Regions from separate parts of the Jonesia denitrificans DSM 20603 genome, predicted to be linked through region 1. Evidence: riboswitches for the same ligand, from Rfam matches in the RefSeq annotation. Region 1 holds a riboswitch; the other holds the start of a gene.
What was found. Region 1 has a riboswitch for thiamine pyrophosphate ahead of JDEN_RS01575 (thiamine ABC transporter substrate-binding protein). Riboswitches for the same ligand answer to the same signal wherever they lie in the genome.

Region 2: another riboswitch for thiamine pyrophosphate. It lies ahead of thiM (hydroxyethylthiazole kinase); the one in region 1 lies ahead of JDEN_RS01575 (thiamine ABC transporter substrate-binding protein).

Annotation. Positions count from the first base shown of each region.
Region 1 covers NC_013174.1:329,170-336,396, forward strand. Annotated here, with positions in the region: gene JDEN_RS01550 (carbohydrate ABC transporter permease) at 1-256, opposite strand, end outside; gene JDEN_RS01555 (ABC transporter substrate-binding protein) at 364-1,686, opposite strand; gene JDEN_RS01560 (beta-galactosidase) at 1,910-4,045, shown strand; gene JDEN_RS01565 (nuclease-related domain-containing protein) at 4,121-4,891, shown strand; gene JDEN_RS01570 (DUF4235 domain-containing protein) at 4,949-5,209, opposite strand; TPP riboswitch at 5,338-5,441, shown strand; gene JDEN_RS01575 (thiamine ABC transporter substrate-binding protein) at 5,486-6,577, shown strand; gene JDEN_RS01580 (ABC transporter permease) at 6,570-7,227, shown strand, end outside.
Region 2 covers NC_013174.1:1,251,152-1,258,378, reverse strand. Annotated here, with positions in the region: gene JDEN_RS05960 (GNAT family N-acetyltransferase) at 1-439, shown strand, start outside; gene thiD (bifunctional hydroxymethylpyrimidine kinase/phosphomethylpyrimidine kinase) at 436-1,992, opposite strand; gene thiE (thiamine phosphate synthase) at 1,989-2,735, opposite strand; gene thiM (hydroxyethylthiazole kinase) at 2,732-3,562, opposite strand; TPP riboswitch at 3,554-3,648, opposite strand; gene JDEN_RS05940 (TrmH family RNA methyltransferase) at 3,718-4,566, opposite strand; gene JDEN_RS05935 (SPFH domain-containing protein) at 4,676-5,887, opposite strand; gene JDEN_RS05930 (NfeD family protein) at 5,930-6,358, opposite strand; gene JDEN_RS05925 (ABC transporter ATP-binding protein) at 6,551-7,227, opposite strand, start outside.

The sequences.
Region 1 (7,227 bases):
TGGTGGGGACCACGATGATCCCGTAGGTGAACACGCGGATCACGGAGTCCACAAAGTCGGGGTCAGTAAGCGAGCGGGTGTAGTTGCTGAGCCCTGCCCACACTTCGGTGCGGCCGCCGGAGCCAAGCCCAAGACCGGAGACTTTCACCGACCGAAAGGACAGGTAGAGGGCGTAAACAATGGGCAGCGCCATGAGCCCGATGAACAGGAGCATCGCGGGGGCGAGGAAGAGGTAGGGGGCTGCTTTGCGCCCCATGGGTGTGTTGCGCTTCACGAGGGGTCCTTAGGGTCCAAGTGAGTAGGGAGTGGCCGTGCCGAGGGGGACGGCTTGGCCACTCCCTACTGGGGAAGGTGAGCGACTGGTTACTTCACAGTGAAGCCAGCGTTCACCATGTCTTCGGTGGTGATGGTCTGGATTGCGGTGACAGCGTTGACGAAGTCTGCTGCTTTCTTGGATTCGGTGGCTTTCCCAAATTCGTCGTTGTAGGCCGAGTAGGCGGTGTTGACGTTGGGTCCGAAGGTGAAGGGCGCAGCGGTTTGAGCAACCTCAGCAGTAACATCGTAGAACTCAGGCTGGTTGGAGAAGAACTCAGGTGCTTCGTTGAGAGCGCTGAGGGCTGCGGTTTGCGCGGCTGGGTAAATGCCTGCTTCTTTGACCATTGCGGCAACGGCGTCTTCGTTGGTGTTCAGCCAGGTTGCGAACTTCGCTGCTGCTTCAGGGTGCTCACTTTGGGTGGACACGGCTGTGGAGGATCCACCCCAGCTGCCGGTGGCGGGTGCGTTGGCGTCCCACTGTGGCATGGGTGCGACTTTCCATTTGCCTGCGGTGTCGCCGGCGTTTCCGGCGAGGACTCCAGGTGCCCACACGGCGGAGAGCCAGCCGACCTCGGTGCCGTTGTTGAGTGCGGCGTTCCATTCGGGGGTGTACATGGGTTTGTTGTTGATGACGCCTTCTTCGACGAGTTCACCCCAGAACTTGGCGACTTTCTGGGTGGGTTCTTCATCGATGTGCACGCCCCATGCTTGTGCTTCCAGGTCCATGGACCACCAGGAGGCACCGGCTTGGGTGGCAAGGCCGGTGAACCAGCCTGCGTCGTTGGCGGAGAACGTGCCGAGGTAGACGTCGGGGTCTGCTTCGTTGATGGTACGTGCCGCGTCAGCGTATTCGTCCCAGGTGGTGGGGACCTCAATGCCAAGGTCCTCGAAGACGTCTGCCCGGTAGAAGAACATCATGGGGCCGGAGTCTTGGGGCACGGAGTAGACGGCGTCGCTACCGAGTGTGACCGCGTTCCAGACACCGTCGGAGAATTCTTCGCGGGTGGTCTCATCGATGTAGCCGGAAATGTCGGCGAGTGCGTCTGAGGAGACGAGGGTGGGGATGACTTGGTATTCGGCTTGCATGAGGTCTGGAGCCCCAGAGCCTGCTTTGATGGCGGTGAGGAACTTGGTGACGGCTGCGTCGCCGCCGTCTTGCTTGTTGACCGTGACCTGGATGTCTGGGTTCTCGGCGTTCCACACGTCAACAACTTTTTCCATGTTGGGTGCCCAGGTCCAGTAGGTGAGTTCTACTTTTTCGCCTGGCTTTGCTGAGTTGTTCGTGGTGTCGTCGTCGGAGCCGCATGCGGCGAGGGTGACCCCTAGTGTGACGGCGAGTGCTGCTGCTGCGGTTTTTGTTAGTCCGCGCATTGATCCTCCTTGATCGGTGACCCTGGGTGGGGTGAGTCAGTGGTGGTGGTCGGTGCGTGGTTCCTCCCGCGCTGTGACCGGTCACAGGAAATAATGTTGCACATACAGGCGGCTATTGGCAACCCCCGTTATCTTACTGGTACATTGAGGAGTGTTCAGGCTGTGACCGCGCACAGCGTTGTGTCGTGTCCCGTCCCTCGCGCGAGAAATGAGAAGTACACCCATGCGTTTCGATCCCCAGTTCCAGCCCCGTGACTACGGCCTTCGTGGTCTGGAAGCGGTCACCTATGGTGGCGACTATAACCCGGAGCAGTGGCCCCGGCACGTGTGGCGTGAGGATGTGCGCCTCATGCGGGAAGCCGGCGTCAACTTGGTGTCCATTGGGATTTGGTCGTGGGCATTGCTCGAACCAGAGCCAGGTCGGTTCGATTTTGAGTGGCTCGATGAACTGATTGAGCTGCTATGGGCCAATGAGATCCACGTGGACCTGGCCACACCGACCGCCGCACCCCCAGCATGGTTTTACGCCAACAACCCTGATGCACGGGTCGTGACCAGGGACGGTACTGTGCTGACCAACGCGTCACGCGGGATGGCCTCACCCTCAGCGCCCGCTTACCGGCAGGCGTGCGCGTCAATAACTGAAGCGTTAGCGAAACGGTACGGGGACCACCCGGCGGTCGCCTTATGGCACGTACACAACGAGTACGGCGCGCCTGTGTCCGACTCGTACGACGAGTATTCGGTGGCGGCGTGGCGGGTGTGGCTTCAACGCCGCTACACCACGTTGGACGCGGTCAACGAGGCATGGGGCACCACGTTTTGGGGGCAAACCTACACACAGTGGGAGCACATCCCTGCCCCTGCTGTGTCCGCAACGGTGACAAACCCGTCCATGCGCCTGGACTACCAGCGGTTCACTTCCGATGCGCTGCTGGAATGCTTCATTGCTGAGCGCGATATTATCCGCCAGTACTCCACCGCCCCAGTGACCACGAACTTCATGGCATCCTCATGCCCAGCAATGGATCTGTGGGCGTGGGCGCAAGAATGCGACGTCATCTCCAATGACCACTACTTAACAGCTAGTGACCCCAACAACCACATCACCTTGGCCATGGACGCAGACCTCACCCGCTCATTGGCGCGCGGACTGCCATGGATACTTATGGAACATTCCACCTCGGCGGTGAACTGGCAGGAACGCAACGTCGCCAAAGCCCCAGGAGAGATGACCCGCAACGCACTGTCCCACCTGGGGCGCGGCGCAAACGGCATCATGTTCTTCCAGTGGCGGGCAGCCCGCTTTGGGGCGGAAAAGTTCCACTCAGCGATGATCCCGCACGGCGGCACCAACACTCGAGTGTTCCGTGAGGTGTGCTCCCTTGGAGCCACCCTTGGAGATCTCACCAGCCAGGGGATCACCGCATCGACAACCCGCGCGCAGGTAGCGATCCTGTGGGACTGGGAATCCATGTGGGCCCAAGACCTCGAATGGCGCCCTTCGGTGGACGTCGACCACCGCGAACGTACGGTGGCGTTTTACCAACAGCTATTCCACGACCGGTTCACGGTTGATTTTGTGCACCCGGAAGCGGCATTGGACCAATACGCGTTGGTGATTGCCCCAGCGTCGTACCTGTTAACGGATGCGGCAGCAGCGAACATTGATGCGTATGTGCGGGGCGGGGGCAGGTTTGTTGCCTCGTTCTTCACCGGTGTTGTTGACGACAATGACACGGTGCGTCATGGCGGGTTGGCAGCGGCGTTGGCCCCGGTTCTTGGGGTGACGGTGGAGGAATTCCTCCCGTTGCGGGCAGGGGAAACGCTGACAGTGCACGGCGACCAGTTGGCGCCGGGGCTGACATTGACTGGCGATGTGTGGGCTGACGACCTTGTGTTAGACGGTGCCAAAGATGTGGCGTCCTACGTGGATGGTCCCGCCCCTGGCGGACCAGCGATCACCCGCCATGAATATGGGCAAGGGGTCGCCTGGTATGTGTCAACTCGGCTGTGTGGGGACAGCTTACGTGCCGTGTTGGATGCCGTGTACAAGGATGCAGGGTTAACCCCAGAGCGTGACGTGCCGCACGGCCTTGAGATCGTTGTGCGCACCAGCGACACCGGTGCCACATTTGTGACAGCAATGAACCACACGGACACAGACGCAGGGTTCCCACCTGTTGGAGGGCACGGAACACTGCAGGGGGTGGACCTGCGTGGGGGGCGCATCGTCACTCCGCCAGTTGTTGCCCGCACTCACACCACCCCCACACCAACCGACGCACCCGTTGCGGTGAGCACAGTGAGTGACACCATCATGGTGCCAGCTCGAGGCAGCGTCGTGGTGGTGAAGTAGGCGCAACAGCCTTATTAGTCAGGCGGGTGTGGGCGTGGGGTCAACCCCACACCCACACCCGCCGATACTTGCTGTATGTCTAATCCAGCGGGGCGATTGAGCAGAGATGAACGCAACGAACGTGGGGTGCGAGGAGAGCGAGCTACCCGCACCATCATGGGACTGTTAACCCCCGAAGAACACCTTGTTGCGCACGACCTGCCGTGGCCGGGCAGGCCCCAAGCCAACATCGACCATCTCGTGGTCAACGCACAGGGCGTGTTCGTCCTCGACACAAAAAACTGGTCCGGTACCGTCACCGCAACAGACGGTGAACTACGCCAAAACGGGAACTCGCGGGCTAGTGTGCTGGAGAAAATGCGGGACCAAGGCGCCGCCATCAACTCAATGATCACCGCGGTCCGGGTGGACAACCCCACCCTCCCACCTGTTCCCATTCACCCCATCCTCGTGCTCGCCGCACAAACCGGCATCAGTGAACACATCACCACCGTGCACGTGGTCACCCTGGACCAACTGTTGCCCGCACTCACCACCAAACCACCGGTACTGGACGCCCAACAGGTCCGCACACTGGCCTACCACCTGGCTGAAACACTTGACTTCGACCGCGAAGTCACCCTCCTCAACGCCGCAACCGCACGCGCCCAAGCCCGCACCAACCCCCTACCCCGACGCGAAAAAAAGGGCACAAAAAAACCCAGCGCACGCGCTGAGCTCGCCGGGATCCTCCGCTTACTCCTCATGGGGGCGGGGCTGCTGTTCGTCATCACCCAACCCGACCTAGTCGCCAGCTTCGGTCACTGGATCAGCACCACAATCACCAACCTCATCACACCCAACTAAACACGCCCACCCCCGCTAGCACCCCAACACGGGAGCAACCAGCGGGGGAACACGCCACTACTTCTTCGGCGACAACCGCGCCACCACCTTGTGCGACGATTTGCGTGCCATCACCTGAGTCAACGACGCCACCACAGCAGAGACTGCCGCAAACGTAATCACCGACGCAACCTGCGCATCGTCGTCATCCAAATCATGTGACAACCCACCCGTGGCCTTATCCCACACCTTCTCCACAATCTTGTGGGCAACCCACCCCGCGGCCAACGACAAGCCCATCGTCACCAGCTTCTCCGTGGTCGACTGATCCTTCGCCATCACATCCTCCTCACCAACGACAACACATACCACCAACCATCGTGGCACATCACACCCACCCACGCCCCCGCACAACCCCAGGTGGCGTGCACCACACCTCACCCCAACCCCACCGCCCGTACAATGAACCCGTACGACAGGGGAGCGCACACCGCGCTGAGAGTGCCAGCACCGGCAGACCCTCGAACCTGACCCGGATCATACCGGCGTAGGGAGTCGGGCTATCTCGCCGTGACACCGTCACGGAACCCCTCCTTGAACCTTAAAGGAGGACACATGAACCACCACACCGCCACCCACACACAGGCCACCCGCCGCCCACTTACCACAACCCTCACCGCCCTCACCCTCACCGCCGCGCTCGCCGGGTGCGTGCCAGGGTCCTCAAACGAAGACAACGCCCAGGGGGAAACCCCCTCGACTGTGACCGTCGTTGTTCACGACTCATTCCAGATGAGTGAAGAACAGCAGGCCGACTTCGAAAAAACCAGCGGATACGACCTCACCATTGTCACCAACGGTGACGGGGGAGCCTTAGTGAACTCCCTGATCCTCACCAAGGACGCCCCCATTGCCGATGCGGTTTTTGGTGTCGACAACACGTTTGCCTCCCGTGGCATCAGTGAAGAGGTGTTCGCCCCCTACACCTCCGAGGTCGCCTCCCAAACAAGCCGTGACCTGGCCCTTCCTGGTGATGACACGTTAACGGCCATTGACTTTGGGGACGTGTGCCTCAACGTGGACCCCACCTGGTTCGAGAACCACTCCCTTGACGTCCCAGCAACCCTGGACGACCTAGCCGACCCCGCCTACCGCAACCTCACCGTGGTCACCAACCCGGCGACCTCCTCACCAGGGTTGTCGTTCCTGTTCGCCACAATCGGGAAATACGGGGAAGACGGGTACCTAGACTACTGGACCCAACTCAAAGACAACGGCCTTAAAATTGTGGACGGTTGGGAAGACGCCTACTACGTGGACTTCACCGCAACCGGTGACGGAGACCGCCCCATTGCGTTGTCCTACGCATCATCCCCAGCGTTCACTGTCACCGACGACGGGTCCGCAACCACCACATCGGCTCTCCTGGACACCTGCTTCCGGCAAGTCGAATACGCCGGGGTCCTGCACGGGGCCGCAAACCCTGAGGGCGCGCAAGCATTCATTGACTACCTCCTCAGCGAGGACTACCAAACCACCATCCCCGACGCCATGTACATGTACCCCGTCGCGGACACCGTGGAACTTCCCGATGCGTGGGCCCAGTTCGCCCCCGTCCCCACCACCCCAATCTCCCTAGACCCAGACACCATCGCGCGCATGCGTGACACCTGGATCAAAGACTGGAGCGCACAGATCATTGGCTAACCACGCACCCACGCTGCGGCGCGCCACCCTGTGGGGCGCCGCAGCTGTCGTGCCCCTCGTGTTCCTCACCGTGTTCTTCGCGTGGCCGGTCACCGCACTCATCGCACGCGGTTTCCTCACCGACGGGGCACTCGACCTCAGCGGTATCACCACCGTCCTCACCACCCCACGCACCTGGCGACTCCTCGGCATCACCCTCGCCCAAGGCGTCGTCGGCACATTGGTGGCCCTCCTGTTAGGGATCCCCGGCGCCTACGTCCTGTACCGGTGCACCTTCCCCGGCCGCACCCTCGTGCGCGGACTCGTCACCATCCCCTTCGTCCTACCCACCGTGGTCGTTGGAGTTGCCTTCCGGGCATTGCTTTCCCCCAACGGGCCCCTCGGTTTCCTCGCCATCGACGGCACCTTCACCGCCGTCATCGCCGCACTCGTGTTCTTCAACTACTCCGTTGTCGTCCGCACCGTCGGCAGCATGTGGGAAAAAATCGACCCCCGCACCGCCGAAGCGGCCCGCGCACTCGGCGCATCACGCAACCGCGCCTGGTGGACAGTGACCGTCCCCCAACTCATGCCAGCCATCACATCCGCAGGAGCAGTTGTCTTCCTCTTCTGCGCCACCGCATTCGGCACAGTCATGGTCCTCGGCGGGC
Region 2 (7,227 bases), 920 kb from region 1:
TGACGCGTTCATTGCTGACCAATTAGGGACTCCCTCTTTCACTGACTATCTGACCAGGGACGACGCCCACATTGTGGTGTGCGCTGCCGGCATTCGCGTTGTCGGGTACTCCCTTGTCCTGACGAAACACGCCGGTGCCCCTGACCCCAGTTTTGGGGTTCAAGGGCACCAAACAGGGTATGTGAGTAAGTTCTACCTTTCACCATCACTGCATGGGACCGGAACTGCGAAGCGCCTTATGGCCGCTACCGTGAGCAATGCACGCGGTCACGGCGCTGACAGTCTGTGGCTCGCGGTCAATCAACACAACGTGCGGGCACATCAGTTTTATCTGCGGTGCGGCTTCACACCGGTAGGCACCAAAACAATGCAGGTCGGGCACGGACTTCACTGCGACCACGTGATGCAATACCACCCCACCACCGAACCCGGTCTCTAAAAAGACACCACCGAGGACAGCGCCCCTGTGCCCTCATCATCGTCACCGCGTGGGACTGCACGCCGATACGGGGCCGCAAAAAAGTCATGCTCCCACCACGCAGAAGCAATAAACGCATCACGCATCCGCTGGGTGGTGCCCGCATCAGCGCGCGCAGCGGCCGTCGTCACCACATCGATCACAGCGGCCGTGGCAGCCGCAAAGTCCTCATCATGGTAGGTGGCCAGCCAGGTCGCGTACGGGTGCTCGCTCGTCCAATACCGCTGATATAAACGCATACCAATGTCCTGGTACAGCCAATAGCACGGCAGTAACGCAGCAATAAGCCCTTCATAGTCGCCGCGTGCCGCATACGACAGAAAATGGTTCACATATCCATGCGTCACCTGCGAGGTGACGACTGGTTGCTCCATCTGCGCATGCGCAAGCCACGTGTGATGCATTCCCGCTTCCACATGAATGGCGCTATGCGCCCCGCGCGCCCACAACTCCTGCTCCTCACGGGTGGGAGCAAGAGTCGACGCCATCGCAAGCGCCCGCGAATACTCCCGCAAATACGCGGAATCTTGGTGCACATACCACCCAAAAACCTCAGGCGGCAGTGTTCCATTTCCTAGGCGCTGAACAAATTCCAGTTCATCAATGGCATGACGAATCCCCATGATGTCTGCCCACCACTGGGAAGCCACATCCTGGGCATCACCGTGATCCCCCGCCCGAGCAAACACATCATGGGCAGCCCACATGTGATCAAGAGGACCATGACCGGTCCCCACTGCCATCCGATCCCCCGCCCGAATCGCCTGGGTAAGCCACACCTTCGCCCGGCGCACCGCCTCCGGCAGGTCATATCCACGCCCTAACAATGTGGCAATCGCCGACGACAACGAACACCCTGTGCCATGCGTGGACGTCGTGTTCACCCGTTGCGCATGCACCCACACTGCCTCACACTGCCCACCAGGGCCTGGGGCACCGATCAACACATCACTGGCGGTGTCACCCACACGATGCCCCCCTTTCGCAAGCACAGCGACCCCGAACTTGTGCGCCACCAGCCGCGCCTGATGTTCTAACTCCTCATCACTAACCGCATGCGCCATCCCTGACAACACCGCTAACTCAGGAATGTTCGGGGTGATCAGTGTCGCTAACGGCAACAGCTCCCATAGCGCTTCGCGTGCTACCCCAGTCACAAGCTCATCCCCTGAGGTGGCCACCATGACAGGATCCACCACCAAAGGAACGGTGAGGTGCCGCGCGAACTCGCACACTTCCCGGCTCACAGCAGGGTCCCCCAACATCCCCACTTTCACCGCAGCCGGTGCCGTGTCACTGGCCACTGCCGCCAACTGGTCGGCAACCAGAGAGGAAGACACCGACTCAAAGCAACGAACACCCACTGTGTTTTGGGCAACCACCGCGGTGACAACACTCAGGGCATACCCCCCACACGCTGTGATCGTTTTGATGTCTGCTTGTACCCCTGCCCCACCTGTTGGGTCAGTCCCTGCAATAGTCAGTACCCGAATAGGTGACCATGATGCTGTCATTGTGAGCCCCCTGCTGTTGTTGTGTGTCCTTCTTGTTTGCCAACCCCGACGGGCGTCCCATCCCAGGCGCTCCGAAACTGTGCCGCAGCTGCGACCGCGTCACGGGCACCACACACCGCAGACGACACCGCCACACCTGCAGCACCTACCGCCCGAACAGCTGGCACATCAGCCACCGTAATCCCACCGATCACCACAGTCGGGACGGTCGCTAATTCAATGCGCTGGGCCACCGCTTCAAGCCCTAACGGGGCAGGAGCATCAGCTTTTGTTCCGGTTGCATGCAACGCACCCAACCCGATGTAAGACACTGCTGCCCAATCGTGGCTAGCGCTCCTGATTTCCTCTTTCCGTGATGCGCTCACTCCAATCAGTGCGTGCTGCCCCACCAACCGGCGCACCACGCTCACCGGCAGGTCACGCTGGCCCACATGAACCCCAGCAACCGCCATCGTGTCCATCCGTGCCGCAAGGAACAGATCCACCCGGTCGTTGACCAGGACGGGGACTTGCCCATCGACAACTGCGCACACGTGCGCAATCAGTGAGTAAAACTCTCGGTCATCAGCGTTTTTGGCCCGCACTTGAATCATGGTGGCGCCACCCGCAACCGCGTCCGCAACCGTCTGGGTCACGCTCCTACCCGCAGCTGCGCAATGACTCTCATCCAGCACCACACACACCCGTAATACCTCATTCAAGGCCCAGGTTGTCGGGGGTACTGTTCGTGGTTGGGTCGTCATGAGATGATCGCCTCCGCCACAATGGCATCCCCCGTCACGGTGGCAAGCTCATCAAGGAACGCCACCTGAAAGGACCCTGGTCCGTGTGCTTTGTCGGCAGCTCGTTGTGCGGCAATCGTGTACACCATGTGCGCCCCGGTGACCGCAAGAAGCGGGGTGTCGTGCACAGCCAAGAACGCGGCAGTCACTGCACCTAAAGCACACCCACCCCCGGTGATGGTAGTCAAAAACCGGTGACCATTACCTAAATAAATATCGCGGTCACCGTCTGTAATGAAATCAGTGGGACCAGACACGGCGACAACACCACCAGTACTGTGGGCAAGAGTGCGGGCCGCGTGTTGTGCGTCCGCCACACTATGCGTGGCGTCGGTGCCTCGCCCCCCGCTTCCCGCGCCCGCTAGCGCCATAATTTCCGATGCGTTCCCCCGGATCGCTGTGGGATGTTCGCCTCGTAGTTGGTCGGCAAGGGCCGTGCGGATCGGAAGTATGCCCACTGCCACCGGGTCAAGAACCCACGGCGTACCGTGAGTGCGGGCCACCTGGACGGCCTCGAGCATCGCGTCACGGTGTGCGGCGTGCGGGGTACCCAGGTTGATGAGGATCGCATCGGCCACCGAAGCAAACGGGCCTGCTTCACCGGGTAAATCCACCATGGCAGGTGTTGCTCCCACCGCCAGCAGAGCGTTGGCAGTAAATCCAGTGACGACCGAGTTGGTCAGACAGTGCACAAGTGGCGTGGTGGCTCGCACCCTATCCAGGAGCTCCACCGCTGTGTGCGCGATTGTTGAGGGATGATAAAGAGTGTGTGAAAGCGCGTCAAACATCCGCGACATTCCCTTCGCTAGTACGAACTAGATCAGGTTCAACGGGTGTGATCTCAGCCCCAATGGGGGCACCCCGTGTCCGTGCTGTTTACTGTACTCCCTTTTCTCACCCCTGGTGAACTGCACGTTCACTTCTTGGGATGGAAGCTGGAGCGTTACCGGGTTGCGTAAAAGACCAGAGCGCTTGTTGCGGCAACGTTGAGGGAATCCACGTCGCCCGCCATCGGAATAGTGACAACCCGGGACACGGTCGCGAGCGTGCGGTCGCTCAGGCCGTGTCCTTCATTTCCAAATAAGAACGCAACCTTGTCGTGGTTTTCTGCGTTGAATTGGTCCAACGTGATCGCATTGTCGCTCAAAGCGAGTGCAGCGGTGGTGTAGTGCGCTTCATGGAGCAGATCAAGTACCTCGATAAGGTTGTTCGCCCTGGTCCAGGGCACTTGGAATACAGTGCCCATGGACACTCGAATCGCACGCCGGTACAGCGGGTCAGCGCTGGTGTGGTTGACGATTATCCCGTCCACGCCAAGCGCCGCACAGGACCGGATGATTGCCCCAAGGTTTGTGTGGTCAATGATGCCATCCAGCACAGCAATACGAGAACGTGCTGATTGACCGTCGATTCCCAACGCATTGGGTTGGTGGGTCCTCGTAATCCTTGTCATGAAGTCGTCAAGTGAAGGAAGAGCCGGGCGGTGCATGGAAGCCAGCGCGCCACGGTGAACATTGAAACCAGTGAGTTCTTCTAACAACCCGGGGGCTCCCACATAGGCGGGAATGTTCGGGAACTGATCCATCAGTGGTGTCATCTGCTCCACCCACTTGGGTGACATGAGGAAGGACCGAGGAGCGTGCCCAGCTGTGATAGCCCGAGAGATCACAGTCGCTGATTCTGCGATATACACACCTCGTTCTGGTTCAAAGCGGGATCGTAACCTCATGTCAGTGAGGTTGGTGTATTCCTCGAGGCGGGGGTCAGTGGTGGACGTGATGGGTTCAAGCACGCAGCCTATTGTTCCTTATTGACGGGAGAACAAGCGAACGGGTGACCAATGCTGGTCACCCGTTCGTGGTGTGCTGACCTGTCAGCCTCGATGCGTGCTCGACAGTGTATTACTGCTGAGGTGCGGGAGGCGCCGGTGGTTGCTGGCCTTGATCTGGACTTTGCGGGGGTGTGACTGGCCGTGGTGCTGGTGGCGCAAAGTTTTGACCGGTGCCATTGTTCGGTGCCTCGTCAGGGTTTTGCCCCACCGTGCTGCGCGGGTTAGCGGGACGCCCAGAGCGGGTGCCTGCCGTGGTGGCATCTGCGCGGGCAGCTTCTGCTTGACGGCGAGCTTCTTCCAACGCTTCAGTTGGGTCGGTAAGCCCGAACCCCTTTTCGAGGCGTTCGCGGCGTGCTCGGCGCCCTTCAGCATCTTTCGTGCCGGCAAATGCTTGCGGGTCCACCGGTTCTGGGGCGGTTCCACCAAACCCGGAGGCGATCCCGTTGAGAGCTGTGGTGAACTCGGCTGGCACAATCCACATCTTCGACGAGGAACCGTTGGCGATTTCTGGCAGTTTCTGCAGGTATTGGTAGGCCAGAAGCTTGGGGTCAGCGTCACCTTCGTGGATCGCGTCAAACACCTGAAGGATGGCACGTGCTTCACCTTCAGCACGCAAAATCGCGGACTGTGCTTCACCTTCAGCACGCAAAATCGCAGCCTGTTTTTCACCTTCAGCGGTGAGGATTTGTGACTGTTTCACACCTTCAGCGGTGAGGATCGCCGCGCGGCGGTCACGCTCAGCGCGCATCTGTTGTTCCATGGAACCTTGAACAGATGCCGGTGGGTCAATTGCTTTGAGTTCCACGCGGTTCACGCGAATACCCCAGCGTCCGGTTGCCTCGTCAAGGACGCCACGAAGTTGTCCGTTGATCTGGTCACGGGAAGTCAGAGTTTGTTCCAGGTCCATGGAACCAATGACGTTACGAAGGGTGGTCACCGTGAGCTGTTCAATCGCAGTGATGTAGTTCGCGATCTCGTAGACGGCGGACTTGGGGTCAGTGACCTGGAAGTAGATCACCGAGTCGATGGAGACAACAAGGTTGTCAGAGGTAATAACCGGCTGTGGCGGAAAGGACACAACCTGTTCACGCAAGTCCACGCCAGCGCGGACACGGTCCACAAAGGGGACCAAGAAGTGAAGACCCGCGTCCATCGTCCGGTGGTAGCGTCCCAGGCGTTCCACAATGAGTGCAACGGTTTGAGGGACGATCCGCACGGCCTTGAACAGCACCGTGATAACGAGGATCGCGAGCGCGATGAGACCAATAATTGCCAGTTCCATGTGCTCTGCTTTCTATCGTGGTGGGGGTGGGGAAAGAAGGGGTTAAGCCAGTGGCTCAACGATCGCTGTTGCCCCATCAATGGCAACAACCGTGACTGTGGTGTGTGGGGGTACTTGCCCAGTTGCGGTGCGTGCGCTCCAGACCTCGCCGTGGAACTTGACGCGTCCGCTGGTCATAGTGACGTCGGTGAGGGTTTGTGCTGCCTTCCCCACGTAGGAGTGCACGTTTGTTTCGCTGAGTGTGTCGCGCCCCCGGAACCGTTCGAGCATCCATCTGCGCGCTGTTCCTAAGAGCAGTAGTGACACAACTGCCCATATGAGCCCTTGAACAAGGAGGTTGTCCACACCTAACCCAGAGGCGAGGGCGGCAGCCAATGCACCGCCTGCGATCATGAGCAACACCAGGTCGAGGGTGAGCATTTCGACAACGACGAGCACGATGGCCACAATGAGCCAAATCCACCAGTCCATGTTCGCCTCCATATGTCTGTGCAGGATGTGGTGGTTGTGGGCCGCCAGCTGTGGCGTGAGGTCACAACCGTTGTGTTCCCTGCGTTTTTGAATGTTTCTTGAGTGACTAATCTACGTCACTTTACCCAGGGGGTACATCATCTTTTTGGTTATCCACAGGCATGGAGGTGGGGACTGCTCCCACTGTGTTGATCAGGCGTGGTGACCGTTCTTGCGTTGTCCAGGTGTCGCCACGGCGGTGTACCGGTTACCGGTCCTGGTGACGGTGAGCGGAGTACCGAAAGCCTGTGTGAGGTTCTCGCTGGTCAAGGTGTCTTCCAGGGGGCCTGCTGCGTGAATGTGTCCGTCTTTGAGCAGCAGCAAATGGGTGAACCCAGGAGGGATTTCTTCAACGTGGTGAGTGACCAGGATCAGCACTGGTGAGAGTTCGTGGGCGGCAAGCTCGCTGAGCGCGGCAATGAGTTCTTCACGTCCTGCAACGTCGAGTCCTGCGGCAGGTTCGTCAAGGAGGAGGAGTTCGGGGTCCGCCATGAGGGAACGGGCAATCAACGTACGTTTACGTTCACCTTCTGACAATGTCCCAAAGGTGCGTTGCGCCAGGTGGTCAACGTGGAACGCTGCCATGAGGTCATGTGCACGTTCGGTGTCTAGGTCATCGTATTCTTCACGCCAACGTCCGGTGACTCCGTAGGCTGCGGTGAGGACCGCATCGATGACTGTTTCCTCGGTAGGAATGTGTTCAGCAAGTGCTGCGGTGGCCAGGCCAATGCGGGGGCGCAGTTCGAACACATCCACTGACCCGAGTTGTTCGCCAAGGATGGTGGTTGTTCCTTGGGTGGGATGCATGCGGGCGGATGCGAGTTGGATGA